3 regions of the Geodermatophilus maliterrae genome follow, and region 2 is predicted to be linked to each of the others. Evidence: predicted binding sites of a transcription regulator. Region 2 holds the regulator's gene; each other region holds the start of a gene.
The links. Region 2 encodes LexA, which represses DNA repair genes until DNA is damaged. Its sites were predicted from a motif close to TCGAACANNTGTTCGA; they were not measured.

Region 1 (9,977 bases), on a different contig from region 2:
CGTCGGCGGGCCGACCATCGGCTTCCTCGGCCGCTACGACGAGCCGCGCAAGGGCCTGCCGGTGCTGCTGGAGGCCATGCGCAGCGTCGTCCGCCAGCACCCCGGGGCGCGGCTGCTGATCGCCGGCCGGGGTGATCCCGACGCGGTCCGGGAGCTGCTCGACGAGGACCTCGCCCCGCACGTGTCGCTGCTCGGGGAGCTCACCGAGGGGGAGAAGGGTGCCTTCCTGCGGTCGGTCGACCTGTACTGCGCGCCCAACCTGCTGGGTGAGTCCTTCGGGATCGTCCTCATCGAGGCGATGGCCGCCGGCGCCCCGATCGTGGCCAGCGACCTCGACGCCTTCGCCCGGGTGCTCGAGGACGGCGCGGCGGGCGTGCTGGTCCGCCGCGGCGACAGCGCCGCGCTGGCCCGGGCACTGTCCGACCTGCTCACCGACCCCGACCGCCGGGCCCGCCTGGCGGCGACCGGCCGGGAGGTGGCGGCCGGCTACGACTGGCAGGTGGTGGCCCGCCGGGTGCTCGCCGTCTACGAGACCGTCGTCCTGCCCGGCGCCGGTGGGGTCACGGCCGCCGACGACGAGGAGCTGGCCGCCGTGACCGATGACGGGGCGTGGCCGTCCCCGCTGTGGAGGGTCCGCCGCTAGCGTGGGTCGAGTGACGCCCGAGGCCTGGATGCTGCTCCTCGCGGGCGTCGTCCTCCTGCTGGCCTGGACGGCGTGGACGCTGACCCGCCTGCGTCGCCTCGAGGGACGCATGGCCCGGGCGTGGACGGTGCTCGACACCCGGCTGCAGCAGCGTGCCGCGCTCGCCGCCGACCTGGCCTCCGAGCACTCCGCCGTCCTGGGTGAGGACCGCACCACCCGCCTCAAGACCGCCGCCTACCAGGCCCGCGAGCTCCCGGCCGGCGACCGCGAGCTGGCCGAGAACGCCCTCGGCCGGGAGCTGCGTGCCCTGCCGGCCGACCTGCCCGGCGTGCCGCCGGCGCTGCTGGCCGGGCTCGCCGAGGTCGAGGACCGCATCGCCCTGGCCCGCCGCTTCTACAACGACGCCGTCCGCGACACCCACCTGCTGCGCGAGCGGCGGCTGCCCCGGCTGCTCCGGCTGCACGCCGACCAGCCGCTGCCGCGCTTCTTCGACGTCGAGGACGGCCTGGACGCCGTGACCAGCGGCACCTCGGCCCTGCGCTGACCCGCCCTACGATGGGCGGGCCGTGAGCCGCGTCCGGCCCGGCCGTACCCCTGGAGCAGCCCGTGTCCTCGCACGCCGACGTCCCCGCCGTCCCGTCCGCCTCGCCGGCCACCGGCACCGACCGCGTCAAGCGCGGCCTGGCCGAGCAGCTCAAGGGCGGCGTGATCATGGACGTCGTCACGCCCGAGCAGGCGCGGATCGCCGAGGACGCCGGCGCGGTCGCCGTCATGGCGCTCGAGCGGGTCCCCGCCGACATCCGCGCGCAGGGCGGCATCGCGCGCATGAGCGACCCCGACATGGTCCAGGGGATCATCGACGCGGTGTCCATCCCGGTGATGGCCAAGGCCCGCATCGGCCACTTCGTCGAGGCCCAGGTGCTGCAGACCCTCGGGGTGGACTACATCGACGAGTCCGAGGTGCTCACCCCGGCCGACGAGGCCCACCACATCGCCAAGCGCGACTTCACCGTGCCCTTCGTCTGCGGCGCCACCGACCTGGGCGAGGCACTGCGCCGGATCGCCGAGGGTGCGGCGATGATCCGGTCGAAGGGCGAGGCCGGCACCGGCAACGTCGTGGAGGCCACCCGGCACATGCGCGCGCTGCGCACCGGCATCAAGCGGCTGGCCACCCTCGACGAGACCGAGCTCTTCGCGGCGGCGAAGGAGATCTCGGCGCCGCACGACCTGGTCGTCGAGGTGGCGCGCGCCGGGAAGCTGCCGGTCGTGCTGTTCACCGCCGGCGGCATCGCCACCCCGGCCGACGCCGCGATGATGATGCAGCTGGGTGCCGAGGGCGTCTTCGTCGGCTCGGGCATCTTCAAGTCCGGCGACCCGGCCCGGCGCGCCGCGGCGATCGTGCAGGCCACCACCTTCTCCGACGACCCCGCCGTCGTCACCAAGGTGTCCCGCGGGCTCGGCGAGTCGATGGTCGGGATCAACGTGGCGACGCTGCCGGAGAGCGAGCGGTTCGCCACCCGCGGCTGGTGAGACCCTCGTGACGCCGGCTCGCGGAACGGCGCAGCGGGACGACGTCGAGGGCGCCCTCGCGCCCGCCGGTCCGGGACGGGACAGCGTCCCCGGACGGCGGATCGGCGGTCTCGACGTCGCCCGCGGGCTCGCCGTCCTCGGCATGTTCGGCGCCCACCTGGGCGACACCGGCGACCTCGGCTGGGACCCGGCCACGTGGCGGGCGCTGGCCGACGGCCGCTCGTCGATCCTGTTCGCCACGATGGCCGGGATCTCCATCGCGCTGCTCTCCGGCGGCCGCGACCGCCTCGGTGGGCGCGAGCTCGCCCGGGCCCGCACCCGCGTGCTGGTGCGCGCCGCGTGGGTGTTCGCCATCGGCGGCGTCCTGGAGCTGCTCGGCACCTTCGTGGCGATCATCCTCGGCGTCTACGCGGTGCTCTTCGTCCTCGCGCTGCCGTTCCTGCGCTGGCCGCCCGCGCGGCTGCTGCTCGCCGCGGGCGTCGTCGTCCTGGCTGCCCCACCGCTCACCCTCGCGGTGGGGCAGTACGCCACCGAGCACGACGAGGAGGGCGACGCGTTCGTCTTCCTGCTGGTCACCGGCTACTACCCGGCGGCGGTCTGGCTGGCCTTCGTGCTGGTCGGGCTGGCCGTGGGCCGGCTGGACCTGGGTGCCGCCCGGGTGCGCGCGGGCCTGGTCGCCGCGGGGTCGGCCGCCGCGGTGCTGGGCTACCTCGGCGGCTGGCTGAGCACCCGGGAGCTCGCGCCGGGGGAGCGGCCGGCGGGGATCGAGGCCGGCTTCGGCTCCTCCGGTGAGTGGGACCCGGCGTGGTTCGCCGGCGCGCAGCCGCACAGCAGCACGCCGTTCGAGGTGGTCGGCTCCGGCGGGTTCGCGGTCGCCGTCATCGGGGTGTGCCTGGTGCTCGCCGACCTGCTGCCCCGGCTGACGTACCCGCTGGCCTCGGTGGGCGCCCTGGCGCTGTCGGTCTACACCGCGCAGATCGTCGCCATCCGGGTGGTGGAGGCGGAGTCCTCCGCCGACTGGGGGCAGTGGGTGCGCTTCTCCCTCACCGCCGTGCTGCTGGCCACGGCGTGGCGGCTGCGGCTGGGCCGCGGCCCGCTGGAGCGGCTGCTCACCTGGAGCTCGCAGCGGGTGGCCGGGCCGTGAGGTGCGCACCGTGACTCCTCCTCCCGTGTCCCGCGAGCCCGTCGTCGGTGTGCTGGCACTGCAGGGCGACGTCCGCGAGCACCTCGCCGTGCTGAGCGCTCTCGGTGCCGAGGCGGTGCCCGTCCGGCGTCCTGACGAGCTGGCCGCCGTCGACGGGCTGGTCCTGCCGGGCGGTGAGTCGACGACCATGACCAAGCTCGCCGTCCGCACCGGCCTGCTGGAGCCGCTGCGCGACGCCGTCCGCGGCGGGCTACCGGCGTACGGCACCTGCGCGGGCCTGGTGCTGCTGGCCGACCGGCTGATCGACGCCCCACCGGACCAGCCGACCGTCGGCGGCCTCGACGTCACCGTGCGGCGCAACGCCTTCGGCCGGCAGGCCGACTCCTTCGAGTCGCGGATCGCGCTGGACGGCGTGCCGGGCGGCCCGCTGTCGGCGGTGTTCATCCGCGCGCCGTGGGTCGAGGAGGCCGGGCCGGGGGTGCAGGTCCTCGGGCGGGTCGTGGGCGGATCGGCCGACGGTAGGATCGTCGCGGTGCGCCAGGGCGACGTCGTGGCCACCAGCTTCCACCCCGAGCTGACCGGGGACACCCGGGTCCACGCGCTGTTCGTGGAGATCGTGCGGCACGCGGTCGCGCTCGGCCGGGCGGTGGCAGACCCCAGTGGCGCCGGCGCGGGCGCCCCCGACCTCGGAGGAGAGCAGTGAGCGGCCATTCCAAGTGGGCGACCACGAAGCACAAGAAGGCCGGGATCGACGCCAAGCGCGGCAAGCTCTTCGCCAAGCTCATCAAGAACATCGAGGTCGCCGCCCGCACCGGCGGCGGTGACCCGGCGGGCAACCCCACGCTGTTCGACGCCATCCAGAAGGCGAAGAAGAGCTCGGTGCCCAACGACAACATCGACCGGGCGGTCAAGCGGGGCGCCGGGCTCGAGGCCGGTGGCGTCGACTACCAGACGATCACCTACGAGGGGTACGCGGCCGGCGGCGTCGCCGTCCTCGTCGAGTGCCTGACGGACAACAGGAACCGCTCGGCCATGGAGGTCCGCACCGCCATGACCCGCAACGGCGGGTCGATGGCCGACCCCGGCTCGGTGTCCTACCTCTTCTCCCGCAAGGGCGTCGTCGTCGTCCCGCAGGCCGGCGGCGTCGACGAGGACACCGTGCTCATGGCGGTGCTCGACGCCGGCGCCGAGGAGGTCCGCGACCTCGGCGACACCTTCGAGGTGGTCTGCGAGCCCACCGACCTCGTCGCCGTCCGCACCGCGCTGCAGGACGCCGGCATCGACTACGACTCGGCCGAGGCCGGGTTCGTCCCGAGCGTCACCGTCGAGCTCGACGAGGAGGGCGCCGGGAAGGTGTTCCGCCTCATCGACGCGCTCGAGGACTGCGACGACGTGCAGAACGTCTACGCCAACTACGACGTCTCCGACGAGGTCCTGGAGCGGGTCGGCTGAAGGACCCCGTCCTCCTCACCCCTCGCAGGTTCGCGGCGGGACCCTGCAGGCGGGCCGTTCCCGTACGCCTCCGAGCTCGCGGCGGGGCGCCACGGTGTGTTGAGTACCGGGACGTCGGCGTCGGCCGCTACCGTGGGTCGAACACCAGTTCGGTCTTTCGGAGGCGTCTTCTCATGCGGGTGCTCGGCATCGACCCGGGGCTGACCCGGTGCGGCTGGGGCGTGGTCGACGGCCGCCCCGGCGCCCGCCCGGCCGCCGTCGGGGTGGGGGTCATCCGCAGCTCCGCCGAGCTGGACCTGGAGCTGCGGCTGCTCGAGCTGCACACCCAGGTGACGGCGCTGCTACGCGAGCACCGGCCCGATGTCGTGGCCATCGAGCGGGTGTTCACCCAGAACAACAAGGGCACCGCCACCGGCACCGCGCAGGCGGCCGGGATCGCGGCGCTGGCCGCCGCGCAGGCCGACCGGCCGGTCGCCTGGCACACGCCGAGCGAGGTCAAGGCGGCCATCTCCGGCAACGGCCGCGCGGACAAGGAGCAGGTCACCCTGATGGTCACCCGCGTGCTGGGCCTCCCGGCCGCCCCGAAGCCGGCCGACGCAGCCGACGCCCTGGCGCTGGCGGTCTGCCACGTGTGGCGCGGCCCGGCGCAGGACCGGCTGCGGGTCGCCGCGATCGCCGGTGGCATCGGCGCGCCGGTGCGCTCGACGACGCTGCCGCGGTGGACGGGGATGTCCCGGTGATCGCGAGCGTGAACGGCCGGGTGGCCGCGGTCTCGCCCGACGGCGCGGTGGTCGAGGTCGGCGGGGTCGGCCTGGCCGTGCAGTGCACGCCCGGCACCATCGCCCGCCTCACGGTGGGCCAGGACGCGCGGCTGGCCACCAGCCTCGTCGTCCGCGAGGACTCCCTCACCCTCTACGGCTTCGCCGATGACGACGAGCGCCAGCTCTTCGAGCTGCTGCAGACGGCCAACGGCGTCGGCCCGCGGCTGGCCCAGGCGGTGCTGGCCATCCACCCGCCGCGGGAGGTCCGCCGCGCGGTGTCGATGGCCGACGTCAAGGCGCTCATGCAGGTGCCCGGCATCGGCAAGAAGGGCGCCGAGCGGCTGATCCTCGAGCTGCGCGACCGGCTGGGGACGACGACGTCGGACACCCAGCTCGACGGCCCGGCGGCGGCGCCGGCCGGACTCGGCCCGCTGACGCCGGTGGCGCCCTGGCGTGACCAGCTCTCCTCGGCCCTGGTCGGCCTGGGCTGGAGCACCCGGGAGGCCGACACCGCCGTCACCGCGCTCACGCCGGTGGCCGACGAGCAGCTCGCCACCACCGGCCGGGTCGACGTCGCGATGCTGCTGCGCCAGGCCCTGCACCTGCTGGGCCGCTCGTGAGCACGCCGTTCGACCGGGCGCTGACCGGGGAGGTCGACTCCGGCCTCGGCCAGGAGTTCGGGGTCTCGCCGCAGGCCGGTGACGAGGAGCGGGTGGTCGAGTCGGCGCTGCGGCCGCACTCGCTGCACGACTTCATCGGCCAGCCCAAGGTGGCCCGCCAGCTCGCGCTCGTCCTCGAGGGCGCCAAGCGCCGGGGCCGGCCGCCGGACCACGTGCTGCTGTCGGGTCCGCCCGGGCTCGGCAAGACCAGCCTCGCACTGATCATCGGCTCCGAGCTCGGCACCTCGGTGAAGATCACCAGCGGTCCCGCGATCGAGCGCTCCGGCGACCTCGCCGCGATGCTGTCCAACCTCGGCCCCGGCGACGTGCTGTTCATCGACGAGATCCACCGCATCGCGCGGCCGGCCGAGGAACTGCTCTACATGGCGATGGAGGACTTCCGCGTCGACGTCGTCGTCGGCAAGGGGCCCGGCGCCACCGCCATCCCGCTGGAGATCAACCCCTTCACCCTGGTCGGCGCGACCACCCGGGCCGGGCTGCTCACCGGGCCGCTGCGCGACCGCTTCGGGTTCGTCGGGCAGATGGAGTTCTACGAGCCCGCCGAGCTGCAGCAGGTGCTCGCCCGCAGCGCGGAACTGCTCGGCGTCGAGCTCACCGACGACGGGTCGGCCGAGATCGCCGGCCGCTCCCGCGGCACGCCGCGCATCGCCAACCGGCTGCTGCGGCGGGTGCGCGACTACGCCGAGGTCGAGGCCGACGGCCGGGTGACCCGCGCCGTCGCGCAGGCCGCGCTGGCGCTCTACGACGTCGACGACCTCGGTCTCGACCGGCTCGACCGCGCGGTGCTCGAGGCGCTCGTCGCCCGGTTCAACGGCGGCCCGGTGGGCGTGAGCACGCTCGCGGTCGCGGTGGGGGAGGAGTCGCACACGGTCGAGGAGGTGTGCGAGCCGTTCCTCGTGCGGGCCGGCCTGCTGGCGCGCACGCCGCGCGGGCGGGTGGCCACCGAGGCGGCCTGGCGGCACCTCGGCCGGCCGGTGCCGCGCGGCGGGATCCCCCTCGGCGGAGTCACAGCAGTCCCGCGCGACCCGGGGGCGTCGTCGGAACCGTTGTTCGACGCCTAGACTCGGCGGCGCTGGCGCGCAACTCGACCCTCGCCGGGTCGACCCGGTCCCGGCCGCGCGACCCGTGTGTCGGCGGCCGGTCGCCGTGCGCGCCGTGACCGACGTACCCGAGCGGTCCCGACCCGGGCCGCACCGACCGCGTGCACGCGAGCGCGGTAGAGAGGCACTCCCGTCGTGGAACTGTTCCCCCTGCTCCTGCTGGTGCTGGCGTTCGTGGCGCTGGTGGTCCTGCCGGCGCGGGCCCGCAAGCGCCAGCAGAACCAGACGCAGTCGGCCCTCGCCCTCGGCGTCCCGGTCACGATGGCCGGCGGCGTGTACGCCACGGTCGCCGGTCTCGACGACCCGGCGACCATCCAGGTCGAGATCGCCCCGGGCGTCGTGGTGACCTACGCGCGCCAGGCGGTCGTCCAGGTGCGCCAGCCGGTGGTGACCGGCCCCGTCGTCGACCCGGCAGTCGACCCCGTGGCCGACGAGTGGCCGGCCCGGGACGACCGCCCCGGTGACGGTCCCCCCGGCAAGACCCTCTGACCGGAGAACCCGTGGCCAACCGCGCCCTACCCGCGCGCCGCTACTTCGGCGCGCTGGTCCTGATCATCGCCGTCATGTACGGCCTGATCTTCTTCACCGGCACCGACCGGACGCCGCAGCTGGGCCTGGACCTGCGGGGTGGCACGACCGTCACGCTGACCGCCCGCACCCCCGACGGCCAGGCGCCCGACCCCGAGGACCTCGAGCTGGCCCGCCAGATCATCGAGCAGCGGGTCAACGGCCTCGGCGTGGCCGAGGCCGAGGTGGTCACCGAGGGCGAGTCCAACATCGTCATCTCGGTCCCCGGCGACTCCGGCGAGCAGGCCCGCGAGCTGGGCCAGACGGCGCAGCTGCGCTTCCGGCCGGTGCTCGCCGGCCCCGAGCCGGCGGCCCCGGCCGAGCCCACGGACGCCGCCGAGGCGACCGACGGCGCGACGCCGAGCGACGAGGCGACGGCCGGCGACGCCGCGTCGACCGACACGGCGGCTCCCACCGACGGCGCGGCCCCCACGGACAGCGCGGCCCCCACGGACAGCGCGGCCCCCACGGACAGCGCGACTCCCACGGACAGCGCGGCCCCCACGGACCCGGCGAGCCCCGGCGCGGAGGCCACCACCGGCGACGGCGCGGTCGAGGACCCCTCGATCCCGGACGCCGACGCCCCTGCGGTCACCCAGGAGGAGGCCGCGGCCGCGTACGCGACGCTGACCTGCTCGCCGGAGGAGGTCGCCGGCAGCGTCGACCGCTCGATCGACCACGTGGCGGCCTGCAGCGAGGACGGCGACCTCAAGTACCTGCTCGGCCCGGCCATCCTCGAGGGCACCGACATCGCCGACGCCAGCGCCGGCACCCAGCCGACCACCGGCGAGTGGGTCGTCCTGCTCGACTTCGACTCCAGCGGCCGGGCCACCTGGGCCGAGTACACGGCCACCAACGTCGGCAGCAACGCGGCCTTCACGCTCGACGGCCGGGTCGTCTCCGCGCCGACGATCCAGGGCGCGATCAACGGCCAGACCACGATCACCGGCCAGTTCGACCAGCAGAGCGCGGAGGAGCTGGCCAACCAGCTTCGCTACGGCGCGCTGCCGCTGACCTTCACCCAGGCCACCGCGCAGTCGATCTCCACCGAGCTCGGCGCCGAGCAGCTGCAGGCCGGCCTCATCGCCGGCGCGATCGGCATCGCGCTGGTGTTCCTCTACGCGCTGGTCTACTACCGCCTGCTCGGGCTGGTGATGATCGTCAGCCTGCTGCTGTCGGCGGTCGTGGTCTACGCCAGCCTGGTGCTGCTCGGCCGGGAGATCGGCTTCACGCTCAGCCTGGCCGGCATCGCCGGGTTCATCGTGTCCATCGGCATCACCGCCGACTCGTTCGTCGTCTACTTCGAGCGGCTCAAGGACGAGATCCGCGAGGGCCGCACCCTGCGGTCGGCGGTGCCGCGCGCCTGGGTGCGCGCCCGCCGCACGATCCTCTCGGCCGACGCGGTGAGCTTCCTGGCCGCGGCGATCCTCTACTGGCTGGCGATCGGCGACGTCAAGGGTTTCGCGTTCACCCTGGGCCTGTCCACGGTGCTCGACCTGGTCGTCGTCTTCCTCTTCACCCACCCGCTCATGGCCGTGCTGGCCCGCTTCCGGACCTTCGGCACGAGCCGGTTCTCCGGACTCGGCCGGGTCGACCGGACACTGTGGGCCACCGGCCCGCGGACCCCCGCCGAGCGGGAGCTCGTCGGGGCCGGCAGCGGCCGTGGCACCCGTGGACCGCAGGACAGGAGCCGGGCATGAGCCGCGAGCAGGACACCGGGACCGACGCCGAGCTGCCCGTGGGCACCGAGGCCGACGAGGCCCGGGCCGCCGGTGCCGCCGGCTCGGCGGCCGACGACGCCGCCGCGGCCGCGGCCGGCCAGGTCTCCGGAGACGTGGCGCTGGCCGACGCCGGCCTGCCCGCCGAGGGCGGCGCGGCCCCCGCCGGCGGGTCGCACCGCCGGGCGTCCCTGGCGCACCGGCTCTACAACGGCGAGGCGGGCCTGGACGTCGTCGGCCGCAGCCGGCTGATCTACAAGGTCACCGCCGTGCTGCTGCTGGTCTGCATCGCGTCGATGGTGTTCCGCGGGTTCAACTTCGGCATCGACTTCGCCGGCGGCAACAGCTTCCGGCTGCCGGGCACCAGCGCCGAGCTCGAGCA
Region 2 (9,977 bases):
CACTCGACGCATCCGTGCTGTCACGCTGGGCGAGTGCCCGAGCCGGCCGTCCACCCGCGCAGCCCTGACGCGGGCCGCCGGCCCGTCCCCGGCCGCCGGGGTCCCCGCCCGATCCGTGCGGCCGCGCTCGCCGGCCCGGTGCTCGCCCTGACGCTGGGAGCCGCGCCGCCCGCCGGCGCCGAGGAGCCGGCCACCCCGTCGACCCGCTGTCAGGTGGGCGACCCGCGGCTGGCGGAGCTCTCCGGCCTGGTCGACGTCGGCGACCGCATGCTGGCGATGGTCGACGGCGGCGATCAGGTGACCGTGTACGTGCTGGACGGCACCTGCCAGGTCGTCGACGTTGTCACCGCCCCGCTGGACCCCTACGACCCCGAGGACCTCGCCGTCGGCGCCGACGGCACCGTCTGGCTGGCCGACACCGGGGACAACAACGCCACCCGGGCGACCGTCGCGCTCCTCGCCCTGCGCCCCGACGGGACGACGGCGCTGTACCGGATGACCTACCCCGACGGCCCGCACGACGCCGAGGCGCTGCTGCTGGCCCCCGACGGCACGCCGTACGTGGTGACCAAGGAGGTGCTCGGTGCCAGCCACGTCTACCGGCCGGCGACGGCGCTGGTCGACGGCGGGACGGTCGGACTGGCCGACGTCGGCACGGTGACCTTCACGCTGACCGGTACGCCCGGGGGCCCGGTGGGGCGCGCGGGCCAGCTGCTGGTGACCGGCGGGGCGGTCGCCCGCGACGGCAGCCGGATCGCGCTGCGGACCTACACCGACGCCTACGTGTGGCCGCTGGCCGGCGCCGACGTCCCCGGCGCGCTGGCCGGCGAGCCGGTGCGCGTCGCGCTGCCGGGCGCGCCGCAGGGCGAGGCGGTCAGCTTCACCGCGGACGGCAGTGCCCTGCTCGTCGCCGGCGAGGGCGTCCCCGGCGACGTCACGCTGGTCCCCGTCCCCGCCGCCACGGCGCCGTCGTCGACGGCGCCTCCCGCCGACCCGTCCCTGCCGGGGTTGCTCTCCGACGGGAGCGGCGGTGTCCCGCCCGTCACCGCCGGGCTGGTCGCCGCTGCCGTGGCGACGGCGCTGGTCTGGATCGGTGGGCGGCTGCTCCGGCGGCGCCCCGCGGCCGGCGACGCGCCCGGGCCGCCCCGGAACGGCTGACGGCCGCCCCGCGAGCGCGGGACGGCCGTCGGGCCGGAGCAGCGGTCAGACGCGGCGCAGCACCGTCACGACGCGGCCGAGGACGGTCGCCTCGTCGCCCGGGATCGGCTCGTAGGCGGGGTTGTGCGGCAGCAGCCACACGTGCCCGTCGCGACGCTTGTAGGTCTTCACCGTGGCCTCGCCGTCGAGCATCGCGGCGACGATCTCGCCGTTCTCCGCGGTGGGCTGCTGGCGCACGACCACCCAGTCGCCGTCGCAGATGGCCGCGTCGACCATCGAGTCGCCGGCGACGCGCAGCATGAACAGCGTGCCCTCGCCGACCAGCTCGCGGGGGAGCGGGAAGACGTCCTCGACCGCCTGCTCGGCGAGCACCGGGCCACCGGCGGCGATCCGGCCGACCAGCGGCACGTAGGTGGGTGCGCCGGCGTCGGCCGTGGCAGCCGGAGCCGCGGGTGCGCCGGTCTCGGCGGGCGTCTCGCCGGGGAGCCGGACGTCGAGCGCCCGGGGGCGGTTGGGGTCGCGCCGCAGCCAGCCCTTCTTCTGCAGCACCGAGAGCTGGTGGGCGACCGACGACGCCGAGGACAGGCCGACGGCCTCGCCGATCTCGCGCACCGAGGGCGGGTAGCCACGGCGCTCGATCGAGTCGCGGATGACCTTGAGCACCCTGCGCTGCCGCTGGGTCAGGCCGTCGCCGGCCTCCGTGCGGTCGGGGAAGGTCCGCACCGCGCCGGCCTGGTCGGCCGCGTCCGGGGTCTCCGTCGCCGCGCCGGCCTTCGCGCCGCGCCGGGTCGCCGTCCCACCGGTGCGCGTGCGCTGGCCGGTCCCGCTCGTGCCCGCCACGTCTCCTCCTCGCCGACTGTGCCGCCACAGCCCTCGTGTCCTGCCCTCCGCCCGCGGTGCCCCGGTCCGGCTGCCGATCCCGTGCGGGACCCGCGGCGGGCCGTGACCCCCACGACGCCCGGGGGCGACGGCGGACGGGTGCTGAACGGACGGTAGCGCCTCGGCGCCGGTACTTCAAACGTGTGTTCGAAACCGCGTGACGTGTCGGGTCGCCCCTATCGGGAGCGTGCGGTAGGAATCGTACGGGCGTTCGATCGAACACCTGTTCGACCGGGTGGGCTCGACGAGGAGGAGTGGTCATGGGGAGCGTGCGGCAGGACGTGCTGCAGTTCGACGCGACGGTCCGGGTCCCGTGGCGGCCGTTGCTCGGATCGGGGGCCGGTGGGGGTGCGGCGGCTCCCGGTCGCTCGGCCTGGCCGGCGGTGCGGGCCGCCCTGCCGGGCTCCGGACCGCGGGTCACCGGGCACCTGCGGCCCGTCCCCGACCGGCCGGCCGTCCCCGGGGGGCGCACCGGCGGGGCCGGTCCGGCCGTCGAGGCGCCGCCCACCCGCCGCGACCCGGCCCGCCCGAGTGGGCGGCCGCTCCGCTCCAGGACCGCCACCGGCCCGGTCCGGGGCGGGTGCGCGCCGTCGCCGGCCCCTGCGCGGCTGACCCGTCGGGGGCGGCGCCTCCTCGCCGCGCTCACCCTGGGCGGGGCCGTCGCCCTGGGCTCGTGGATCTCGCCCCTGCTGCCCGGCGGCGACGGCGGGCTGCGGCTGGCGGGGGAGAGCAGCGTCGTGGTCGAGCCGGGCGACACGGTGTGGTCGATCGCAGGCGAGCTCGCCGGGGACGGGCAGGACGTGCGGGTCGTGGTCGACGCCATCGAGGAGCTCAACGACCTCGAGGACTCGGCGGTCGTGCCCGGCCAGGTCCTCCAGCTGCCGTGAGCGCCGCGCCGACCCCGGGTGTCGCGTCGACCGTGGGCGCCGCGTCGACCCTCGTGGAGGCACGCGGCGTGCGCGCGGTGCCCCGGCCCCGTCCCGGCAGACTTGGACGAGGCTGCCGCGTCCGGTTCGTCAACCCTCCGCGCGAGGTCGCTCACGGATGGGAGCCGGTCCGGCACCTACGGTCGAGGGCGTGTCAGCAGCCGTGAACAGCCGGGCCGCAGTCGCCTTCCGCTCGCCGCAGGACGTCGAGGTCTGCCTGGACGGCACGTGGGCGCCCGGCGCCATGCTGGGCTGGCGGCACGACGAGACCGGTGGTTGCCAGGCGCAGGTCCGGTGGCAGGACGGAGCCGAGGGGGAGTCCACCTGGGTCGACCTCGCGGCCGTGCGGCTGCCCGAGCGGCACCTCGCCCTCGCCTCCGCCGAGGCGCCGGCCGTCGTGGCGTCGGCCGTCGTGGCGGCGGCCGGCGCCGGCGGTGGCGGGCAGGGTCCGGCGTCCCGACCCGACGCGACCGTGGTCATGACCGCGGTGGCGTCGGCCCGCCGCGCGTTCCGCGCCGTCCGCCGGCACGGCGCCGACGGCACCGCCGAGCAGCCCGCCGTGGGGTCCGCCGGCGCCGGGCGGCACCGCGCGCCCGCGGACGCCGGCCGCCACCGCGCCCTCACCGCCGAGATGCCCGCGATCGCCCTCGGCGCGCCCGCCCACGTCTCCGCCGCTGCTGCTCCCGGCGGCGCTGCCGGTGAGCCGGACCTGCTGACCCGCCCGATCCGTCTCGACGACCTCGCGTCGCACCCGCGTGGCGGCCGTCCCGCCGTCCGCCCCACCGTCTGAGTGGTCCCGGGGACTCCTACGGAGTCCGCCCGTCGGTGACCCTGTCGGCGTCCGTCCGGCGTCCGCCCGGCCGTCCCTTACCCCTGCCCCGGCCCTCTCCGCGCGTCGACACGCGCGGCGTCCCGGCGTGTCGTGTGACGGGTGGGAAGCGTGCTCGCACCTGGTCACCGGTGGGTCACGACCGCATCTCGGCGGAAGAGACACGCCCGCATCCGGCTTGCAGATGTAGTGGGGCCCGGCCTAGGGTTCCCCTACATCTAGTAGTTGCACCGCTGGGAGTTCTCCACAGGTCCGTCCTCAGGACTTCCCCCGGGCATCCACCGGATGTCCCCAACGGGGTCCACAGACGGACCCCCGGGGCGATCAGCGGCCGCCGGCACCGGCCGCCCGGGACCGGTCACCGGTCACGGGCGACCAACCGGTCGCGGAGGGGAGGTGAACCGCAGTGCGCTGCCCGTTCTGCCACAACCCCGACAGCCGGGTGATCGACTCGCGCGAGGCCGACGAGGGGGCCACCACCCGCCGCCGCCGCTCGTGCCCGGCCTGCGGTCGCCGCTTCACCACCGTGGAGGAGGCGGTCCTCGCCGTCGTCAAGCGCAGCGGCGTCAGCGAGCCGTTCAACCGGGCCAAGGTCGTCGCCGGCGTCCGCCGGGCCTGCCAGGGCCGGCCGGTCGACGAGGACCAGCTGCAGCAGCTCGCCCAGCAGGTGGAGGACGCCATCCGCGCCAGCGGGGCGGCCGAGGTCCCCAGTCACGAGGTGGGGCTGGCGATCCTGCGGCCGCTGCGGGAGCTCGACGAGGTGGCCTACCTCCGCTTCGCCAGTGTCTACCGGGCCTTCACCTCCCTCGAGGACTTCGAGAAGGCGATCACCGAGCTGCGGGCCCGCCACCTCGCCGGCGGCAACCCGCCGCTGCCCGGGATGCAGCTCGACCCGCCGGCGCCCCGGCGCCGCGGCGGCGGGCGCGCGCAGCCCGCGGCCGACCGCACGCCGTCCCCCTGACCGCCGTCCCCTGACCGACCCCGTCCCGACCCGCCGGCAGCGCCGCCGGCACGCAGAAACGTCAGTACCGACCGATAGAACGGTGGCGGCTCTTCCCCAGCCGCCGACCACCACACGAGGGAGAGCTCCGTGACCGAGACCGAGGACCGCTTGTCAGGCCGCACGCGTCGCGCCACCGCCAAGGCGCCGACCCGGGGGAAGGGCCTGAAGGTCAAGCGCGTCTACACCACCGCCGGGGTGCACCCCTACGACGAGGTGACCTGGGAGCGGCGCGACGTCGTCATGACCAACTGGCGTGACGGCTCGGTCAACTTCGAGCAGCGTGGCGTGGAGTTCCCCGCCGAGTGGAGCATCAACGCCACCAACATCGTCACCACCAAGTACTTCCGCGGCGCCGTCGGCACCCCGCAGCGCGAGACGAGCCTGCGCCAGCTCATCGACCGGGTGGTGCTCACCTACGGTGCGGCCGGCCGCGAGCACGGCTACTTCGCCAGCGAGGGCGACGCCGAGATCTTCGAGCACGAGCTCACCTGGATGCTGCTGCACCAGGTGTTCAGCTTCAACAGCCCCGTGTGGTTCAACGTCGGCACCAGCGCCCCGCAGCAGGTCAGCGCCTGCTTCATCCTCGCCGTCGACGACACGATGGACTCGATCCTCAACTGGTACCGCGAGGAGGGGCTGATCTTCAAGGGCGGCTCCGGTGCCGGCCTGAACCTCTCCCGCATCCGCTCGTCCAAGGAGCTGCTGTCCTCCGGCGGCACCGCCTCGGGCCCGGTCAGCTTCATGCGCGGCGCCGACGCCTCCGCCGGGACGATCAAGTCCGGTGGCGCCACCCGCCGTGCGGCCAAGATGGTCGTCCTCGACATCGACCACCCCGACATCGAGGAGTTCATCGAGACCAAGGCGCGCGAGGAGGACAAGATCCGCGCGCTGCGCGACGCCGGGTACGACATGGACCTCGGCGGGCGGGACATCACCAGCGTCCAGTACCAGAACGCCAACAACTCCGTCCGCGTCTCCGACGAGTTCATGCGCGCGGTGGAGGACGGCACCGACTTCGGCCTGCGCGGCCGCATGGACGGCTCGGTGATCGAGACCGTCGACGCCAAGGACCTGTTCCGCAAGGTCACCAAGGCCGCCTGGGAGTGCGCCGACCCCGGCATCCAGTACGACGACACGATCAACGACTGGCACACCAACCCCGAGACCGGGCGGATCAACGCGTCCAACCCGTGCTCGGAGTACATGAGCCTGGACAACAGCTCGTGCAACCTGGCGTCGCTGAACCTCATGAAGTTCCTGAAGGACGACGGGACCTTCGACGCCAAGACCTTCGTCAAGGCCGTCGAGCTCGTCATCACGGCGATGGACGTCTCGATCTGCTTCGCCGACTTCCCGACCGAGCCGATCGGTGAGACCACCCGCGCCTACCGGCAGCTGGGCATCGGCTACGCCAACCTCGGCGCGCTGCTCATGGCCACCGGCCACGCCTACGACTCGCGCGGCGGTCAGACGCTCGCCGCGGCGATCACCTCGCTGATGACCGGCACCGCCTACCGGCGCTCGGCCGAGCTCGCCGGCATCGTCGGCGCCTACGAGGGCTTCGCCCGCAACGCCGACGCCCACGCCCGGGTCATGCGCAAGCACGCCGCGGCCAACGACGCCATCCGCCCGGTCGGCGCCGACGACGCCGACGTGCTGCGGGTCGCCACCGCCCAGTGGCAGGAGTGCCTGGAGATCGGCGCCGACAACGGCTGGCGCAACGCGCAGGCCTCGGTGCTGGCCCCCACCGGGACCATCGGATTCATGATGGACTGCGACACGACCGGCATCGAGCCGGACTTCTCGCTGGTCAAGTACAAGAAGCTGGTCGGCGGCGGGTCCATGCAGATCGTCAACCAGACGGTCCCGCGGGCGCTGAAGAGCCTCGGCTACCAGGACGAGCAGGTCGAGGCGATCGTCGAGTTCATCGCCGAGCACGGCCACGTCGTCGACGCCCCGAGCCTGCGCCCGGAGCACTACGAGGTCTTCGACTGCGCGATGGGCGAGCGGGCCATCTCCCCGATGGGCCACGTCCGGATGATGGCCGCGGTGCAGCCGTTCATCTCCGGCGCCATCAGCAAGACGGTCAACATGCCGGAGACGGCGACCGTCGAGGACGTCGAGAACATCTACTTCCAGGGCTGGAAGCTCGGCCTCAAGGCGCTGGCGATCTACCGCGACAACTGCAAGGTCGGCCAGCCGCTGTCCGACGCGAAGGCGAAGAAGAAGGCCACGGACTCGGTCGAGACGCCGGCCCCGGTCACCACGACGTCGCACCCGGTCCGCCGCCGGCTGCCCAAGAAGCGGCAGAGCATGACGACGTCGTTCAGCGTCGCCGGTGCCGAGGGCTACATGACCGCTGGGATGTACGAGGACGGCAGCCTCGGCGAGGTGTTCCTCAAGCTCGGCAAGCAGGGCTCGACCCTGGCCGGTGTCATGGACGCCTTCTCGATCGGCATCTCGATCGCGCTGCAGCACGGTGTGCCGCTGGAGACCTACATCCAGAAGTTCACCAACATGCGCTTCGAGCCGGCCGGCATGACCGACGACCCGGACATCCGGATCGCCCAGTCGGTGATGGACTACATCTTCCGTCGCCTGGCGCTGGACCACCTGCCGGTCGACACCCGCGCCACCCTCGGCATCTTCACCGCCGAGGAGCGCGCGGCGCAGGTGTCGGGCTACGACACCTCCGCGTCGACGGCCGCCGTCGTCGAGGAGGAGGAGGTCGACGTCGAGGCGCTGCGCAGCTCGGTGCCGACCGAGGGCGACATCAAGGGCGTGGCCAAACCCGAGGTCGCCGACAAGCCGGTCAAGGAGGCCCACTCCTCGGCGGAGCTGTTCGAGCTGGTCACCGGGACCGCCACCGACGCGCCGCTGTGCATGACCTGCGGCACGAAGATGCGGCCGGCCGGCAGCTGCTACGTCTGCGAGGGCTGCGGCTCCACCAGCGGCTGCAGCTGAGCCGATGACGCGTCGGACGGGTCCCGGCTGACCGGGACCCGCTCGACGTGAGACGTGCCAGTGGCGGAGTGGGGGAGTCCCCCGCTCCGCCACTGGCGTTCCCGGGGTCGACCGGCCAGCCGTCCCGGTCGCCGCGGTGTCAGCTGAGCCGCTCGGTCAGCTGCACCGTGACGGTGTCGCCGGCGCCCTTGCCGATCGCCCGGCGGAGCTTGGCCGCGACCGGGAGCTTGTGGGTGCCGTCGCCGAGGGCCATGAACGAGCTGGTGAACGGCTCGCCGTCGACGGTGCCGGACACCTTGACCAGGCCCCGGGTGCCGAAGTAGTCGGCGGAGTCCTCGAGCACGACGTAGGTCCAGCCGCCCTTCGCGTCGCTCTGCTGCAGGACTGCGGTGAACCGGCGGTCGATCGGGCCGGCGGAGCGAGCTGCGGTGGTCATGACAGGTCCCTTCTGCGGTGGCGGTCGTCAGTGCAGTGCGCCGAGGACGGCGCCGATCAGCAGGAGCTTGAGCAGCCAGTCACCGGCGTGCAGCGCCGCGGTGACCGGCGGCGCGCCCTCCCAGGTGACGGAGCCGGTCAGCAGGACGACGGGGAACCCGATCCAGGTAACCAGGGCGAGCAGGGCAGCCCCCGGCAGGGTGAACAGGTCCGCGCTCGCGGCGATCCAGGCGAAGACGCTCGCCACCACCGCAGTGCGCAGGAGCTCCGCCGCGACCTGCCACGGACCCGGGCGTCCGCGGTCCAGCGCCCGGTCACCCAGCGCACGGCGCTCCAGTGGGGTGGCCACGCCGTAGTAGACGGAACTGAGCACGAACGCCGCCACGGACGCGACGGCCACTGCGAGTGCGGTCACGAGGACCTCCTTTTAGTACGTGCCAGTACGCTACTGCCATCGGTGCGTACTGTCCAGTACTGTTTCCGGGCATGGCCGAGGCGGTGGCAGCGAAGCGCGGGCGCCCGGGCGGCAGCACGGGCAGCGACCTGGTGGCGATCGCCCGGCAGGTGTTCCTCGCCCAGGGCTTCGCCGGCGCGACCATGGACGCGGTCGCGGCCGGGGCGCGCATCTCGAAGCAGACCCTCTACCGGCAGTACGCCTCCAAGGACGCGCTGTTCGCCGCCGTGGTCCGCGACTGGGTCGACCGGGGCCATGATGCGATGCGTCCGCACACGCGGGCGTTGCTCGCGGCGCCGGACCTGCGGGAGGGGCTGCTCCGGTTGGCCCGCGTCCTGCAGGCCGGCGTCCTGAGCACGCCCGTGCTGCAGATGCGGACGCTGGTCGCGGCCGAGGCGGAGCGGTTCCCCGAGGTGGCGGCGGACTACGTCGCACGCAGCTGGGACCGCAACCAGCGCCTCCTCGCGGAGGCGCTGGCCGAGCTCGCCGCGCGGGGGCAGCTGGACGTCGACGACGCCGGCATCGCCGCGGAGCAGTTCACCTGGCTGGCCCTCGCCGCGCCCCTGAACCGGCTCACGCTCCAGGCGGGCGCGCAGCCCTCCGTCGACCAGGACCTGGAGGTGATCGCGACGGAGGCGGTCACCACCTTCCTGAGCCGCTTCGGGCCCGCCGCCACGGCCGACTGACCTCCGTCCCGCCGTCGGCCCCGTGTCAGGGTGGCGGGGTGCGGATCCTGGTCACCGGCAGCTCGGGACACCTCGGCGAGGCGCTCGTGCGGGAGCTGCGCGCCGCGGGTGAGGACGTCGTGGGGCTCGACGTGCTCCCGTCGGAGTGGACGGACGTCCTCGCCTCGGTCACCGACCGGGCCGCCGTCCGCGAGGCGCTGGCCGGTGCCGACGCCGTCCTGCACACCGCGACGCTGCACAAGCCGCACGTCGGCTCGCACGACCGGCAGGCCTTCGTCGACACGAACGTGACCGGCACGCTGATCGTCCTGGAGGAGGCCGTGGCCGCCGGCGTCGGCCGGTTCGTGTACACGAGCACGACCAGCGCGTTCGGGCGCGCGCTGGTCCCCGCACCCGGGGAGCCGGCCGCATGGATCACCGAGGCGGTGCCCCCGCGGGTGCGGAACGTCTACGGCGTCACCAAGGTCGCCGCCGAGGACCTCTGCGAGCTCGTCGCCCGCGACACGGGGCTCCCGGTGATCGTCCTGCGCACCTCCCGGTTCTTCCCCGAGGGCGACGACGCCGACGACGTCCGCACCGCCTACGCCGACGACAACGCCAAGGTCAACGAGCTGCTGTACCGGCGCGTGGACATCGCCGACGT
Region 3 (9,977 bases), on a different contig from region 2:
CCGCAGGCTCCTGATGAGGTCGACCACGTCGGCGACGGTGAGGAAGTAGGACGGGTAGCCGAGGGAGTCGATGACGGCCAGCTCGTCGTCCAGCCGCCGGGTGACCCCGCCGGTGGCCGCCATCCCCCGCCGGCCCAGCCCCGCCTCGCAGCGGTCGCGCAGCACCTGGGACGGGCTCATCCCCCGCTCGCCGGGCGCGGTGACGACGTCGAGCTCGGGATAGCGGACGGACCCCACGCCGAGGTCGCCGGCGACGTCGACGGCGCACTGCTCGGCCAGCCGGGCGGTGCGCTCGAGCAGCTGCAGCGCCGCGTCGCGGTCCGGGCCGGCGAGGTCCCCGGCGACCTCGGCCATCTCCTTGCCCGACTTCAGGTACCCCTCCGCGGTGCGCCGGTCGACGTGCCGGGAGTCGAGGGCGACCAGCCGCCGGGAGGCGTCGAGGACGTCGGCGGTCGGGGCGTCGAGGGCGTCGACGTACCGGACGGCGTTGGTGAGCACCACCGGCACGCCCTCCTCGGCGGCGAAGCGCATCAGCCGCTGCGCGCGGGAGCGGTCGCCCCGGCCGCGGTGGTGCACCAGCTCGACCACCAGCGAGCCGGGACCGAACACCGAGCGCCAGGCGGCCAGCCGGGCGGAGGCGACGTCGGCCCGCCCGGCGGCCAGCGCCCGGCCCACCGGCGAGTCCGGCCCCAGCACCGCGACCAGGCCCGGAGCGTGCTCGGCGGCCATCGCCAGCGAGGCCACCGGCTCCCCGCGGGTGCCGCGCAGGTGCGTGGCGCTGGTCAACCGGCACAGCGACCGCCAGCCGGCGCCGTCGCGGGCGAGGAAGGTGACCCGCGGCAGCCGCTGGTCGACGCTCGCCCCACCGCGCACCGGGCTGCGCCGGGCAGGGGTCGCCCGTCCCGCGGCGCCCCGCCCACCCGCGCCCCGCCCCTCCGCGCCCCGCCCATCCGCGCCCCGCCCACCCGCGCCCTGGCGTGCGGCCCTGCGCGCGGACAGCTCGTCGTCGTCGCCCAGCACCTGTGCCCGGGCGGGCGGCACGGCGGTGTCCACCGCAGGGGCGACCGCGAGGTCGACCCCGAACAGCGGTCGCAGCCCCGCCGACCGGCAGGCGAGCGCGAACTTCACCGCGCCGTAGAGGCCGTCACGGTCGGTCAGCGCCAGCGCCGTCATGCCGTGCTCGGCGGCGCGCGCCACCAGGTCGGCAGGGTGGTTGGCCCCGTACCGCAGGGAGTACCCGGAGGCGACGTGCAGGTGGACGAAGGGGTCGCCGGTCACCGCCCGCGGACGGGACGGTGGGCGGTGCCGCCGACCACCCGCGGACGCGGAGCCGGCTCGGGCGTGCGGCCGAGCAGGTCGTCGACCACGGTGAGGAAGGCGCCGACGTCGCGGACCAGGTCGTCGGCCTCGCGCTCGGTCACCGCGCGGGACAGCCCGGCCTCGGCCGCGGCGCGCTTGGCGGCACCGGCGGCGAAGAAGGTGGCCCACTCTCCCAGCTCCGGGGCGACCTGCTCGAGCAGCACCCAGGCGCTGCGCGGCCGGCGGCGGCCGCTCTCCGGCCGGGTGCGGGCGGCGAGCACCGCAGCGGCGGCGCGCAGCGCGCCGAGGTGGGCGGTGGCGTAGCGCTCGCGTGCGTCGGTGGCGCGGGCGGCCTCGCCCAGCGCCCGGGTGGCCTGGTCGAGCAGCTGGGCCGCGGCCGCCGGCAGCGGCGGCGGGAGGGGCAGCTGGTCGGCCATGGCGTGCGCGGCGCCCATCAGTCGTGCACCCGCACGAGCGACCACCGGTTGTCGGCGGCGTCCCAGCACAGGTCGTAGACCCCGGCGAAGCTCATCCGCGAGCGCCCGGCCCGCACCGCCTCGACCCGGAAGACCTCACGGGGCGCGACGAGGTCGGCCGAGGCACCACCGGGCAGGTCGGCCGGCCGCTGCCACCAGGGCGCGGTCTCCACCCACGAGTCGAGCAGCTCGCCGACGACGTACCGCCACTGCCCGCGCCAGAACTGCGCCGGGCCGAGCGGCCCCCGCTCGACCCGCACCTCCTCGCCGACCCGCTCGCCGACCTCACCCAGCACCCGGCTCATGCCCGACTCCCCACCCCGTGCTCCTGACCGGCCGGCCTCCGCCCGGGCGGGGAAGGTCCCGGGAGCGGTGGCCAGCCGTTCGAACGCCTGTTCGAACGAGTCGAGTACACCCGACCCCGCCCGTCGCGTCAAGCGGGACCCGCCCGGGAGGAGGACCGTCCCGGTCCCTCCCCCTCCGTGCGCGCCGGACGGTACGGCGAGGCACCGACAGCGGTGGCAGGATCGACCCCATGAGCCGCCCCACCCACCCCCGGGTGGCCGCGTTCGCCGACCTCCTCGCCGAGGCCGGCGCCGGCGGGCGGGTCCACGAGCTCCCGTCGGGCGCACACACCGCCGCCGAGGCCGCCGCCGCGCTCGGCGTCCCGGTCGGGGCGATCGCCAACAGTCTGGTGTTCGACGTCGGCGGCTCACCGCTGCTGGTGCTCACCAGCGGCGCCCACCGGGTCGACGTCAGGAGGGTCGCCACGCTGCTGGGCGTCCCCCGCGTCGACCGCGCCTCGGCCGACTTCGTCCGCGCACACACCGGCCAGCCCATCGGCGGGGTGGCCCCCCTCGGCCACCCCGCGCCCATCGGCACGCTGGTCGACGTCGAGCTGGCCCGCCACGAGCGCGTCTGGGCCGCGGCTGGGCACCCGTCCGCGGTCTTCCCCACCAGCTACGACGAGCTGCTGCGGCTGACCGCCGGCACCGCCGCCGAGGTCGGCGACGGGCCGACGCAGGCCGCGCGGACCACGACCGTGAGCACCACGACCACCCCGGACCCCGCGGTGGTGGTTCGGTGAGCGAGGAGAGAACCGTGACCGGCACGACACCCGCGACGCGGGTGACCGAGCTCCCCGTCGGGTGGTTGCGCGACCACATGCACGAGGCGCTGTCCATCTACGGGGAGGCGATGGGCTACGACGCCTCGGTGGTGGCCGGTCGCTACGGCTACGCCGTCCAGCACACCGAGCGCCCGGGGTTCCGGGCCGTCGGCGCGTTCGCCGCCACCCCCGACGGCGAGCAGCTGGTCGGGTTCGGCTACGGCTACCTCATCGCCCCCGGCCAGTGGTGGCACGACCAGGTGCGCGCCGCGCTCGACCGGCGCACCGCCAAGCGCTGGCTGCCCGGCGCGTTCGAGGTGTGCGAGCTGCACGTCCACCCCCAGGCGCAGAGCCGCGGCCTGGGCCGCCGGCTGCTGCACGCGCTGGTCGAGGGCGTCCCCGCGCCGGCGGCGCTGCTGTCCACGCCCGACGCGGACACCAAGGCCTTCCGGCTGTACCACGCCGACGGGTTCGTCGACCTCGCCCGCGGCCACCACTTCCCCGGCGACGCCCGCCCCTTCGCCATCCTCGGCGCCCGGCTCCCGCTGCGCGCGAGCGCGTCCTGACCGGCGTGCCGGAGCCCGACCGCAGCGTCGACGCCGTCGTCGTCGGCGCGGGTCACAACGGGCTGGTCGCCGCCTGCTACCTCGCCCGCGCGGGCCTGGCCGTCGAGGTGGTCGAGCGCGACGAGGTGCTCGGCGGCGCGGTGTCGACCGTCGAGCGCTGGCCCGGCGTCCGCGTCGACCGCGGCTCCAGCGCCCACGTCATCGTCCGGCACAGCGGCGTCGTCGAGGAGCTCGACCTCGCAGCAGCCGGGCTGCGCTACCTCGACTGCGACCCGTGGGGGTTCGCCCCCGCGCCGGCCCCCGGCGACCCCGGCCCGGACGGCCGCCCGCTGGTCTTCTCCGTCGACCTCGACGCCACCTGCGCGTCGATCGCCGCCGCCTGCGGCGAGGACGACGCCGCCGCCTACCGCCGCTTCGTCGGCGTGTGGGGCCCGCGCAGCCGCGCCGTCGTCGACTCCTTCGGCCGCCGGCCCACCCCCCTGGGCCTGGCCCGCGCCTTCTGGCCGCTCGGAGCGCCCACCGGGGACAGCCCGCGCACACCCGGCGGCGACCTGGCCGTCGACTTCCTCGGCTCCGGCGACGCGCTGCTCGACCGCTGGTTCAGCAGCGAGCGGCTCAAGGCGGCGCTGGCCTGGTTCGGCGCGCAGTCGGGCCCGCCGATGTCCGAGCCCGGCACCGCGGCGATGGTCGCCTGGGTGGCGCTGCTGCACGACGTCCCCCCGGGCCACCCGGTGGGCGGCTCCGGCGGGCTGACCCAGGCGCTGCGCGCCCGGCTGGAGGCCGACGGCGGCCGGGTGACCCTCGGCGACGGCGCCGCGCGGCTGCTGGTCGACGACGGCCGGGTGACCGGCGTCGAGACGACGTCGGGACGGCGGGTGCACGCCCCGGTCGTCGTCGCCGCCTGCCACGTGCTGGCCACCCGCGACCTCGCCGGCGACCACGCCCCGGCGGCGCTCGCCGACGCCGCACCCCCGGTCGGCAACGGCTTCGGGCTGGTGCTGCGCGCGCTCACCGACGCGCTGCCCGCCTACCCCGGCGTCGACCCCGCCGTCTCCGCGCAGGGGCTGCAGCTGCTGTGCACCGACCGGGCGCAGCTGGCCGCCGCGCACGGCGACTGGCTGGCCGGCCGGCTGCCGCGCGAGCCGGTGCCGCTGGCGATGTGCTTCTCCGCGAGCGACGACACCCTCGCCCCGCCCGGGCAGCACGTGGTCACCGTGTGGGGGCAGTGGTACCCCTACGACCTCGCCGACGGCGGCGACTGGGACGCCCTCGCCGAGGCGGAGGCGCAGCGGCTGGTCGCGGCGGTCGACCGGTTCGCGCCCGGCTTCGCCGACTCGGTGCAGCAGCTCCACGTGCAGACGCCGCTGCTGCTGGAACGGGAGCTGTCGCTGCTGCGTGGCAACGTCATGCACGTGGAGATGGGCCTGGCCAGCATGTTCGCCTTCCGGCCGACGCCGGCGCTGTCGGGCTACCGCGTGCCCGGCCTCGACGGGCTCTACCTGGCCGGCGCCTCCACCCACCCCGGCGGCGGGGTGTCGGGCAACTCCGGCCGGACGGCGGCGCGCGTGGTGCTGGCCGACCGCGGGCGGCTCCCCCGCGCCCGGGCCCGCGTGCAGAGCGCGGTCGGCCGGCTGGTGCGCACGGCCCGCGCACGATGAGCGCCGCGACGGCGCACCTCCGGCGGGCCGGCGCGCCGGCGTGGGCGCGGCTCCCGCTCGTGCTGGCCGTGCTGCTCGTCCTCGCCGCGATCGCCTACCCCCTCACCGACGGCTCCGCCCGCGACGCGGTGTCCTGGACGATCGTGCTGGTGGGCTCGGCGGTCTCGGTGACCTCCGCGGCGGCCGCGCACGGCGCCCGCACCGCTGCCGCGGTCCTGGGGCTGGTGGTCGTCGCCGCGGTGGCCTTCGAGGCGGTGGGGACGGCCACGGGGTTCCCCTACGGCCCCTACGCCTACAGCGACGCGCTCGGCCCCACGCTGCTCCGCGTCCCGTTCCTCGTGCCGCTGGCCTGGCTGATGATGGCCTGGCCGAGCCGGGTCCTGGCGGTGGTGCTCACCCGCCGGGTCCGGCCCGGCCGGCAGCGGGCCGCGCGGGTCGTCGTGGCCGCCGCGGTGTTCGCCGCCTGGGACGTCGTCCTCGACCCGCAGCTGGTGCAGGCCGGCTACTGGACCTGGGCGCGGCCGCAGCCGGGCCTGCCGGGCATCGACACCGTGCCGCTGACCAACCTCGGCGGCTGGCTGCTGGCCGGCCTGGTGCTCATGACACTGCTCGACCTCGTCGTCGCCCGCACCGCGCTGCCCGGCGGCCCCCGCGCCGGCTCCGGGGCCGCCGTGGCCGCCCCGCTGCTGGTGATCGCCTGGATGGTGCTCGGCGGCGCGCTGGCCCACGCGCTGTGGCTGGACCTGCCCGGCTCGGCGGCCTGGGGCGCGGCGCTGTCGGTGCCGGTGCTGGCCACCCTGGCCGTGCAGGCCCGCCGTCCGTGAGCGGTCCGGCGCTGCGGGTCCTCGCCGGGCTGGCGGTCGCCGGCGCCGCGCACGCCTCGGTCAACGCCCGCCTGCTGCGCCGTCCCCCGGCCGACCCGCCGGAGGTGACCCGGCCGGTCACCGTCGTCGTCCCGGTGCGCGACGAGGAGGCGCAGGTCGGCGGCTGCCTGGCCGCGGTCCTGGCCTCGCGCGGCGTGCCGCTCCTGCAGGTGGTCGTCGTCGACGACGGCTCCACCGACGGCACCGCCGACGTCGTCCGGTCGGTCGCCGACCCGCGGGTGCGGCTGGTGACCGCCCCTCCCCCGCCGGCGGGCTGGCTGGGCAAGCCACACGCCTGCTGGGTGGGCGCGCAGACGATGACCGAGGACGGCGTCCTGCTCTTCGTCGACGCCGACGTCCGCCTGACCCCCGACGCGGTGGCCGCCGCGGTGTGGCTGCTCGACGCGCACGGCCTCGACCTGGTCTCGCCGTGGCCGCGGCCGGTGGCCGGCACCCTGGCCGAGCGCCTGGTGCAGCCGCTGTCGCCGTGGCTGTGGATGACGACGCTGCCGCTGCGGGCCGCCGAGCGCTCGCCGCGGCCGTCCCTGACCGCGGCCAACGGCCAGTTCCTCGCGCTGACCCGCCGCGGGTACCTGCGCGCCCGCGGGCACGCGGCGGTGCGCGACGAGGTGGTCGAGGACGTCGCGCTGGCCCGCGCGGTGAAGCGGGCGGGCGGCCGCGCGGTCCCCGCTGCCGGCGCCGCGCTGGCCGAGTGCCGGATGTACGACGGGTGGGCGGCGATGCGGGAGGGCTACGGCAAGTCCCTGTGGGCCTCGGTCGGCGGCTCCCCGGCCGCCGGCCTGGCCGCGGCCGCGGTGCTGACCGCCGTCGGGGTGCTGCCGGCCCTGGCCGCGCTGCGCGGCTCCCGGGCCGGGCTGGCCGGGTACCTGGCCGGGGTGGCCGGGCGGGCGGTGAGCGCGGCGGCGACCGGCGGGCGGGTGTGGCCCGACGCGCTGGCCCACCCGGTGTCGCTGCTGGCCCTCGACGTGCTGCTGGCCGGGTCGGTGGCCGGGCACCGGCGGGGCACGCTCACCTGGCGCGGCCGACCCGTCGGCGGGTGACCGGCGCCCGGGCGGGCGAGGATGGGGTGTGACCTCGCCCGACTCGCCCGCCCGCACGACCTTCGACCCCGCGGCGATGGCCCCGCGCGACTTCTACCGGGTGGTCAACTCCGTCGTCGTCCCGCGGCCGATCGCGTGGGTGTGCAGCCACTCGGCCGAGGGGGTGCACAACCTGGCGCCGCACTCCTTCTACACGGTGGCCTGCGTGAAGCCGCCGATCGTGCAGTTCACCTCGGTGGGCCGGAAGGACTCGCTGAACAACGTCGAGGCCACCGGCGACTTCACCGTCAGCCTCGTCCCGGAGGCGCTGTTCGAGCAGGCCAACGCCACCGGCACCGACTTCCCGCCCGACCAGAGCGAGGCCGAGCACGCCGGTGTGCGGCTCGAGCCCAGCGAGCGCGTCGCCGCGATGCGGGTGGCGCAGTCGCCGGTGAGCATCGAGTGCACGCTGCACTCGACGCTGCGGCTGGGCGACAGCACCGTCGTCTTCGGCCGGGTCGAGTGGATCAGCGTGTGGGAGAGCGCCGTCCGCGACGGCCGCCCGCGCATCGAGGAACTCCGGCCGCTGGCCCGCCTCGGCGGCAACGAGTGGTCGACCATCGGCGAGGTGAAGAGCATCCCCCGCATCCCCTACGCGACGTGGTCAGCCGACCCGGGCATCGGCGAGCAGGTCCGCGGCGGCTAGCGGCACGGGTCGCCGTGGCAGGGCCCGGCGCACGCCGGGACGTCGGGGGCCGGTGCGCCGACGGTGTGCTCAGCCGGGCAGGTGGGCGGCGACCTCGGCGGCGGCGTCGTCGCCGAAGGCCGCGGCGAACCGCTCGAGGAACGGCTCGCGGCGCAGCTCGTACTCCTGGGTGCCGACCACCTCGACGGCCTCGGTGGCCACCGCCGAGCCGAGCTGGGTCGCCCGCTCGAGACCCAGCCCCCACGTGCGGCCGGCGATGAACCCCGCCCGCAGCGCGTCGCCGCCGCCGGTGGGCTCCACCGGCTTGGTCTCGGGGACGGCGATGACCTCGATCGGGTCGGCCCCGGCCGCGCGGACGAGCACGCCGTTGGCCGCCCGGGTGGTCACCCAGGTGCCGACCCGGCCCAGGATCTCGCCGGCGTCCCAACCGGTCTTCTGCATGAGCAGCGCGGACTCGTACTCGTTGGTGAACAGCAGGTCGGCGCCGTCGACCAGGTCGCGGATCATCGCCCCGTCGGCCCAGGCCAGCTGCTGGCTGGGGTCGGCGGCGAAGGCGATGCCGCGCTCCCGGCACTCGCGGGTGTGGCGCACCATCGCCGTCGGGTCGTTGGGCCCGATGACGACGAGGTCGGGGGTGCCGACGCGGTCGCACACCGGCGCGAGCTCGATCTGGCCGGCCTCGCTCATCGCGCCCGAGTAGAACGACGCGATCTGGTTGTTCACCGCGTCGGTCGTGCACACGAACCGCGCGGTGTGCTTGAGCTCGGACCAGCGCACGTCCCGGGTGTCCACCCCGTGGCGGGTGAGCCAGGCGTCGTAGTCGGCGAAGTCGCTGCCCACCGAGCCGACCAGCACCGGCGAGAGACCCAGCAGCCCCAGCCCGTAGGCCATGTTCGCGCCGGCGCCCCCGCGGTGCTGGATGAGGTCGTCGACCAGGAACGACAGCGAGACGTTCTCCATCTGGCCCTCGACGAACTGGTCGGTGAACCGGCCCGGGAAGGTCATCAGGTGGTCGGTGGCGATGGAGCCGGTGACGACGACGGGCACGGGGGCTCCTCGGACGGTGGGGGACGGACGGCGGCGGGACCCGCGGCGGAGCGACGGCCGCACGGCGGCCCGGGACGGTGGCGCAGGCCCACACTAGGCAGCTCAGCAGGGAGCCCGACACCCGGCGGGGGCGCCCTCCCGGTGGGTGACCGGTCAGTCGCCCAGCGCCCGCCGCAGCGAGAACCCGAGCTGGGCGGTGCCCACCACCCCGAGGACGGCGCCCACGGCGGCCCCGGCGGTCACCACGACCGCCGGGCCGTCGGCGACCCCGGCCGCCTCCGCCAGCCCGGTCGTGGCGACGACCCCGGCCCCGCCCACGGTGAACGCGGTCATCACCACCCGGGTGGGCCGCTCCCACACCGAGATCGAGCCGGTCTCGGCCACGCCCGCCTGCCCGGCCCGGGCGCGCAGGTAGTCGGGCAGCCAGCACAGCGCGCCGAACAGCGCGGCCAGCCAGCCCGGCGCCCCGGCGACCCACAGGGTGACCGCGTACCCGGCCTCGGTGAGCCGGTCCACGGCGGAGTCGAGGACGTACCCGCGCCGCGAGGCCCGCCCACCGGCCAGGGCGAGCGCGCCGTCGAGGGAGTCCAGCAGCCCCGACAGCCCGACCAGCAGCCCCGCCGCGACGAGCCACGCCCCGCCCGCGAGCGCCGGGCCCACCGCGGCCAGCGCCACCAGCAGACCCAGCGCGGTGGCCGCCAGCGGCGGCAGCCAGGCCACCGACCGGGCCAGCGCGTAGGCCAGGGACAGCCAGCCGTGCACGAGCCGGCTGGCCGCCGGGTCGGTGCCGCCGTGCCAGCGCGACCACTCGGCGAGGTACTCCTCGCGGCTCAGCACGGTCGCGCTCCCACCGGCGCAGTCCACCAGCACCGCCGACTCCGGGCGAGACCGGGGACAGTGGGAGCGTGCTCGCCGGCCTCGCCCCCGCCCGCCGCCGCCTGGTCCTGGTGCTGCTCGCGCTGGTCGCCGCCGCCGCCGTCGCCGCGACGGCGCTGCTGCTGTCCGCCCGCGCGGACGACCCGGCACCGACCGCTCCGGTGTCGCAGGAGGAGCCGGGGCCGGTCCTGCTGGTGCCCGGCTACGGCGGCTCCACCCGCTCGCTGGCGTCGCTGGCCGACCGGCTGACCGCCGAGGGCCGCGACGCCACCGTGGTCGCCGTCCCCGGTGGCGGCACCGGCGACCTCGCCGCCTCCGCCGACGTCCTGGACGCCGCC

Region 1: a site for LexA is predicted at 4,907-4,922, ahead of ruvC (crossover junction endodeoxyribonuclease RuvC). Genes of this name have one in related genera too.
Region 3: a site for LexA is predicted at 2,160-2,175, ahead of ABQ292_RS19940 (DUF6504 family protein). Genes of this name have one in related genera too.

The regions. Positions count from the first base shown of each region.
Region 1 is NZ_JBFNXQ010000059.1:22,710-32,686, forward strand. It holds gene ABQ292_RS17210 (glycosyltransferase family 4 protein) at 1-643, shown strand, start outside; gene ABQ292_RS17215 (LemA family protein) at 654-1,187, shown strand; gene pdxS (pyridoxal 5'-phosphate synthase lyase subunit PdxS) at 1,250-2,173, shown strand; gene ABQ292_RS17225 (heparan-alpha-glucosaminide N-acetyltransferase domain-containing protein) at 2,181-3,317, shown strand; gene pdxT (pyridoxal 5'-phosphate synthase glutaminase subunit PdxT) at 3,328-4,020, shown strand; gene ABQ292_RS17235 (YebC/PmpR family DNA-binding transcriptional regulator) at 4,017-4,769, shown strand; gene ruvC (crossover junction endodeoxyribonuclease RuvC) at 4,943-5,509, shown strand; gene ruvA (Holliday junction branch migration protein RuvA) at 5,506-6,150, shown strand; gene ruvB (Holliday junction branch migration DNA helicase RuvB) at 6,147-7,271, shown strand; gene ABQ292_RS17255 (preprotein translocase subunit YajC) at 7,446-7,799, shown strand; gene secD (protein translocase subunit SecD) at 7,811-9,577, shown strand; partial or broken gene secF (protein translocase subunit SecF) at 9,574-9,977, shown strand, end outside.
Region 2 is NZ_JBFNXQ010000032.1:4,602-14,578, forward strand. It holds gene ABQ292_RS11810 (phosphatase PAP2 family protein) at 1-68, shown strand, start outside; gene ABQ292_RS11815 (hypothetical protein) at 34-1,158, shown strand; gene lexA (transcriptional repressor LexA) at 1,204-1,998, opposite strand; gene ABQ292_RS11825 (LysM peptidoglycan-binding domain-containing protein) at 2,298-2,924, shown strand; gene ABQ292_RS11830 (hypothetical protein) at 3,115-3,753, shown strand; gene nrdR (transcriptional regulator NrdR) at 4,199-4,753, shown strand; gene ABQ292_RS11840 (vitamin B12-dependent ribonucleotide reductase) at 4,883-7,759, shown strand; gene ABQ292_RS11845 (DUF1905 domain-containing protein) at 7,899-8,195, opposite strand; gene ABQ292_RS11850 (DUF1761 domain-containing protein) at 8,223-8,609, opposite strand; gene ABQ292_RS11855 (TetR/AcrR family transcriptional regulator) at 8,681-9,334, shown strand; gene ABQ292_RS11860 (NAD-dependent epimerase/dehydratase family protein) at 9,373-9,977, shown strand, end outside.
Region 3 is NZ_JBFNXQ010000080.1:9,997-19,973, forward strand. It holds gene ABQ292_RS19930 (DNA polymerase III subunit alpha) at 1-1,278, opposite strand, end outside; gene ABQ292_RS19935 (SAV_6107 family HEPN domain-containing protein) at 1,275-1,754, opposite strand; gene ABQ292_RS19940 (DUF6504 family protein) at 1,754-2,080, opposite strand; gene ABQ292_RS19945 (YbaK/EbsC family protein) at 2,311-2,862, shown strand; gene ABQ292_RS19950 (GNAT family N-acetyltransferase) at 2,877-3,449, shown strand; gene ABQ292_RS19955 (phytoene desaturase family protein) at 3,455-5,107, shown strand; gene ABQ292_RS19960 (carotenoid biosynthesis protein) at 5,104-5,931, shown strand; gene ABQ292_RS19965 (glycosyltransferase family 2 protein) at 5,928-7,031, shown strand; gene ABQ292_RS19970 (flavin reductase family protein) at 7,060-7,716, shown strand; gene ABQ292_RS19975 (carbohydrate kinase family protein) at 7,786-8,763, opposite strand; gene ABQ292_RS19980 (CDP-alcohol phosphatidyltransferase family protein) at 8,917-9,600, opposite strand; gene ABQ292_RS19985 (lipase family alpha/beta hydrolase) at 9,669-9,977, shown strand, end outside.